Regions from separate parts of the Secundilactobacillus malefermentans genome, predicted to be linked through region 1. Evidence: predicted binding sites of a transcription regulator. Region 1 holds the regulator's gene; the other holds the start of a gene.
The links. Region 1 encodes Rex, which represses fermentation and respiration genes when NADH is low (regulators of the CRP and FNR family bind a similar motif). Its sites were predicted from a motif close to TTGTGAANTANTTCACAA; they were not measured.

Region 1 (3,184 bases):
TCAGCAATTAGCTTACCAACTTCTTCGTTTGAAGAAGAAATTGAAGCGATTTGAGCAATATCATCCTTAGTGGTTACCTTATGTGACATTTTGTGGAGTGCAGCAACAGCTTCAACGGTTGCTTTTTCAATCCCACGACGAATGCCAACAGGGTTTGCACCAGCAGTCACGTTTTTCATTCCTTCAGTAACGATAGCTTGCGTTAAAACAGTGGCCGTTGTTGTTCCGTCACCAGCAATATCGTTCGTCTTTGAAGCAACTTCAGCAACTAATTTAGCACCCAAGTTTTCGAAATGATCCTTTAACTCAACTGCCTTTGCAATCGTTACACCATCATTAGTAATGGTTGGGTTACCGTAAGATTGTTCGAGCACAACGTTACGTCCCTTAGGACCAATGGTTGTCTTTACTGTGTTTGCTAATTGATCAACACCACGTAACATAGCGCTACGAGCGTCTTCAGAGAATTTTATTTCTTTTGCCATTTATTTTCACCTCATCAATAATTTTTTATTATTCTACAATCGCAATGATATCTTTGCCATGAACAACTAAGTATGACTTGTCGCCATCTTTGACGTCAGTACCTGCATACTTGTCAAACAAAACAGTGTCTCCTATTTTTACATCGGGCGCAATTTCTTTGCCACTTTCCAGTAAAGTACCTTTGCCGACTGCAACTACTTTTGCAGTTTGTGGTTTTTCTTGCGCATTACTTGCAAGGACAATGCCACCAACAGTTTGTTCCTCTTCTTCTTGTGCCTCTAAAACGACACGATCACCTAATGGTTTTAACACGTGAATCCCTCCAATAAAGCTTTTTTATGTTTTTTTGTACTGTTAGCACTTGAATACTTCAAGTGCTAATCACAATTACAACTATATGATTTTTTATATCATAATGCAAGTCATTTACTCCGCAAAAAAAGTGACGTTGCCATTGCAACATCACTTTGAAATTAAGACTGATAATTATCTAGGAAGTAAATGAGTGTTTGTAATTCATTCGTCAAATCAACGTTTTGAACTCGGACATCATCTGGCACTGTCACTCTGAGAGGTGTAAAGTTTAAGATTCCTTTTACGCCACCCTTAACGACATCATCCGTCACTGATTGTGCAACGTTAGACGGAACAGTAATGATAACCACTTCAATTTGTTGGTCTTTTAATTGTTCCTGTAATTGATTCATTGGATAAATTGGAACGCTACTTTGAATAGTATTAACAATATCCTCTTTTACATCAAAGGCAGCACTAATTCGAACGTTACTATTTTGGTGGAAATTAAAGTTTAGAAGTGCGTTCCCTAAATTACCAACACCAATAAGCGCAACGTTTGTTAACGTGTCTTGGTTTAAAATTTTCTTGAAGAACTCAAGTAATTTTTCAACATCATAACCGTAGCCACGTTTACCTAAAGCCCCAAAATATGAAAAATCACGGCGAATCGTAGCCGAATCAACCTTAACTGCTTCTGATAGTTCCGTTGAAGAAACCCTCAGCTTATCTGAATCCTTTAAAATATTTAAATAACGATAATAAATGGGTAACCGTTTGGCAGTTGCCCGTGGTATTTTGGTTTCACTCAAAATGTTTCCCTCCTTGATTATTCCATCACCCTATACGATTTGGCTGATTACTTAATTAGATTGTGAATTTATATTTCCTAGTTATTGTAGCATAAACGCCCTTCTTGTGAAATGATTTGCAAAATTTTATCTGAATCCCCTGTCTTATAGGTAATCAAATATGATAAAATAGTTTCACTATACACGAAAGGTTGATGGCAATTATGCTCCTACAAGTTCAACACGTTACTCGTCGATTTGGCGCGGATCCCTTATTTGAAAATGTAAACTTAGATGTGCCAGATAATGGAAGAGTTGCGTTAGTTGGCCGAAACGGTGCAGGTAAATCAACCTTAATTCACATTATTACCGGTGAAGAGGCTCCAGACGAAGGTCAGGTGACGATGAAACGTGGCTTAACTATTGGCTACCTTGCACAGGATACGGGTCTTGATTCTGATAAAACCGTTTGGGAAGAAATGCTAAGTGTCTTCGCTGGTCTCATTGAAATGGAAGCCAAGATTCATCAATTAGAAGCCAAGATGAGCGATCCGGAAGTCATTCAGAACGAACAATTATTTGAAGAGACTTCCGTACAGTACGACCATCTACAGCATGAGTTTCGCGAACAAAACGGCTTTGGCTATCAAGCTGAAATTCGTGGCGTCCTTCATGGATTCGAGTTTGATGAATCTTACTACGACCGTAATATTACAACGTTATCGGGTGGGCAAAAAACACAACTTGCCCTTGCGAAACTTCTACTGGAAAAACGGGACCTCCTTATTCTTGATGAGCCTACCAACCATTTGGATGTCGAAACGCTGACCTGGCTTGAAGGCTATATTCAATCCTATAAGGGTGCCCTGCTGATTGTTTCCCATGACCGATACTTCCTAGACAGAATTGTGACCGAAGTTTATGACATGTCATTAGGGTCAGTTGCACACTACAAAGGTAACTATTCCAAGTTCATGACCCTCAAAGCGGAGAAGCTCAAACGGGAATGGAAAGAATATGAAAAGCAGCAAACAAAAATTACCCAGCTCGAAGATTTTGTGAATAAAAACATCGTTCGTGCCTCCACAACAAAACGCGCCCAGTCCCGCCGGAAACAACTCGAAAAAATGGACGTCATTGATCGCCCAGAGAATGAAGACAAGGTCGCCCGCTTTAGATTTGATTCTTCTCGGACCAGCGGAAATATTGTTCTAACTGTTAAAGATTTAGCAGTGGGCTACGGTCTCCAGAAAGTCTTATCAGAGCCAATCAACCTAAACATTAAAAAGCACCAATCCATTGCAATTGTTGGCCCAAATGGTGTGGGAAAATCAACCCTCCTCAAAACAATTTTAGGTCGAATTCCCGCCATCCGTGGAACCGTCGAATTAGGAACTGGCGTCGATATTGGTTATTACGATCAAGAACAAGCGTCTCTTCACGATAAAAAAACGGTACTTGCTGAGTTGTGGGACGATCATCCTACTACTCCTGAAGCGGATATCCGCTCTATCCTAGGCAGTTTTCTATTTACTGGTGAAGATGTCGATAAGCTCGTCCACAACCTAAGTGGTGGCGAAAAAGCCCGTTTATTACTGACTAAACTGGCATTA
Region 2 (3,184 bases), 470 kb from region 1:
GAGTTAAGGTATCCAAACCTGAGTACGCAACCGTACGCTTTGGCACCGTTTGAACAAATTGAGAGTCCACAATGGCAACGTCTGGTGTCAATGCATAATCAGCAAGTGGGTACTTAACGTGGGTCTTAGCGTCAGTAATGACGGCAAATGGCGTTACTTCTGAACCAGTACCTGATGTCGTTGGAATTGCAACGAATTGGGCCTTGTTAGGCTTTTCAAGTTGGTAAGTTCGCTTACGGATGTCCAAGAACTTTTGCTTTGCGCCGAAGAAACTTGCATCTGGATGCTCGTAGAATAACCACATTCCTTTGGCAGCATCCATTGGAGAACCACCACCAAGTGCGATAATCGTGTCTGGTTGGAAAGTCCGCATCTGTTCAGTTCCCTTATTTACTGTATCCGTTGTTGGATCTGATTCCGTTACGGCAAAGAGTGAGTATTCGATTTCATTAGGACGGCGTTTGAGCTCACCTAACACTTTGTCAACGTATCCGTGTTCAATCATTGAAGGAGAAGCGACGATGAATACTTTGCTGATGCCTGGCATAGAGTTAAGGTAACGAACTGACGTCTTTTCGAAGTAAACTCGTGGTAACTTAACCCATTGCATGTTATTCCGCCTCTTTGCGATCGTTTTGATATTAAGCAGGTCAAATGAGGAAACGTTATGTGATACGGAGTTCTTACCCCATGAACCAGTTCCAAGTGTTAATGAAGGAATCATTTCGTTATAAATGTTCCCAATCCCACCAATTGCTGATGGTGTGTTAACAAGAACTCGACTTGCCTTCATCTTGATGCCAAATTCAGTTGCTAAATCGTCATCTTCCGTATGAATGGCAGCCGTATGACCGAGTCCACCAAAGTGAAGTAAGTCGTTAGCTAATCTAAAGGCATCTTTGTGATCCTTTGATTTGTAAATTGATAGCACTGGTGAAAGTTTTTCAGCTGATAACCAGTCTTCTGGGCCAACTTTGGTAATTTCTGCAGCCAAGACCTTTGTATCTTCTGGAACATCAATTCCAGCAAGTTCAGCAATCTTAACAGCTGACATACCAGCGATTGGACCCTTTACACCGCCGCGCTTTGTATCAAACATTGCATCGGCTAATTTCTTGTGGTCTGCCTTTTTAATGAAGTAAACCTTCCGTTTCTCCATTTCATCCTTAACGTCTTTGTAGATGTCCGCGTCAATGATGGCACTGTTTTCAGAAGCACAAACCATTCCGTTATCAAACGTTTTTGAAAGTACAATATCATTTACAGCACGCTTGATTTTGGCTGTTTTTTCAATGTAAGCTGGGCCATTACCAGGACCAACCCCTAAAGCAGGCTTGCCAGTTGAGTAAGCTGCTTTAACCATACCAGGACCACCAGTTGCAAGAACTGACGCAACCATTGGGTGGTTCATCAAAGCTGAAGTTGCTTCAATACTTGGCTTATCAATCCATTGAACAACGCCTTCAGGTGCTCCAGCATTTACAGCAGCTTCGGCAACGATTCGGGCAGCTTCAACGGAAGATTTTTGAGCTTGTGGGTGAAAGGCGAAAATAATTGGGTTACGCGTCTTAACAGCAATTAATGCCTTAAATAAAGTAGTTGAAGTTGGGTTGGTAACTGGTGTCACACCGGCTAAAATACCGAGTGGTTCTGCAACTGTGATTAATTCACGTTCACGATCATCATTAATGATCCCAACGGTTCTGTCATTTTTAATACTGTTCCAAATTTCTTCTGTTGCAAAAATGTTCTTGATTGCTTTGTCTTCAACAACACCACGGCCAGTTTCAGCGTATGCGAGTTTAGCAAGCTTCATATGGTTATCAAGTCCGGCCATCGCCATCTGGTGAACGATGTGGTCAACTTGTTCTTGGGTAAAATCATCCATGGCACAAAGGGCTTCATGGGCTTTCTTTGTTAAACGGTCAATCATTTGGTCAACTGATTCATTTTTATCTATTTTAATTGTGGTCTTCTTAATCTCTTTTAGCATTATCAATAACCTCCAATAAATTGTTTTCTCTATTGTTATGTTTTTCACATTCTCTATATTATCACACCTTTTTAAAATGTAAACCAATTTGATGAACTATTTTTTTATTTTTTTATTGTCTATCTAACACTATTATATCAATACTTGTATCGCTTTATAAAAAGTGATAACTTTTGAAAGCGGTTTCTTTGCTGTTATGTGAATGATTGAACGTTGTCTGGCTTTTGACACAAAAAATGAGCCCAACAATAAAGTTGGACTCATCATAAAATTTTTTATTTTTTTGCCTTATCTATTTTTCTCAAGGGTCGCTCAATTAATGACAATAATTGTTTTGCTTGGATACTATCAACAACTGCATCCACCGCCACCTGCATCAATTTTTGATTTAAGTTAGACGACTGAGGCTCTTTCCGATCTTCACCCAAATGGGCGAGGCTATCGTTCAGTGCATCAATGAAGTTATCGTAGGCCTGTTTTGGAAAATCGCCCGCAGTGACTTGATCCATCCCCGATCGAATAGTTTCCATTGAAAACATTGGCTTCAAGAGGCTAATCATAATCAAGTCGACTAAATGCATCGTTTGGTATTTCTTCTTGACTGGCGCGATGATAATTTTATGCTTCACGTAGTTATTTACCATAGGAGCCGTCACAGTTTCAAGCCCAAGCGCCCCCAACGTGCCATTCAAAAATGCCAGTACTTGATCCATGTACAAATCAAATTTTGGTAATTCTGACCAGTGTGGCAGGGAAACTTGGCGAATTTGCCGTTCCCACTGTTGGTATTTTTCATAACCCTTCATAAAAAATCACTCCTTTAGCTGTTACCTAAATAATAGCAGATTACCTAGTTTATTACACTAGGTAATCTGCTATTTTATGATTATTTAATGGTCTTCCATTTGATTTTACTAAATACGCGTTTTCCCAAGAGTTCCTGTACCACAAAGTAAATCGGATAAACGGTTACCAGCAATGGAATGTAAAGCATCGCTAATCCCAAATTGAAGAGTGAGACCAGTGAGAACAAGTGACTAAAGAAAACAACGGTGATAATAAAGAGGGTTGCCATCGTCGTCAGCAGTAAAACCTTTAGTCGATTGAGTGGCCTTGAAACCGTGATCAGAGCAGTGAGACAAACCGCCCCCGTCAAAATGACGCTCAACGTTGAGGTTTGCGCATATTTCA

Region 2: a site for Rex is predicted at 2,026-2,043, ahead of adhE (bifunctional acetaldehyde-CoA/alcohol dehydrogenase). Genes of this name have one in related genera too.

The regions. Positions count from the first base shown of each region.
Region 1 covers NZ_CP042371.1:1,538,880-1,542,063, reverse strand. The annotation lists gene groL (chaperonin GroEL) at 1-485, opposite strand, end outside; gene groES (co-chaperone GroES) at 514-798, opposite strand; gene FGL90_RS07470 (redox-sensing transcriptional repressor Rex) at 960-1,592, opposite strand; gene FGL90_RS07465 (ABC-F family ATP-binding cassette domain-containing protein) at 1,793-3,184, shown strand, end outside.
Region 2 covers NZ_CP042371.1:1,067,658-1,070,841, reverse strand. The annotation lists gene adhE (bifunctional acetaldehyde-CoA/alcohol dehydrogenase) at 1-1,993, opposite strand, end outside; gene FGL90_RS05100 (DUF1836 domain-containing protein) at 2,269-2,799, opposite strand; gene FGL90_RS05095 (HAD-IC family P-type ATPase) at 2,880-3,184, opposite strand, start outside.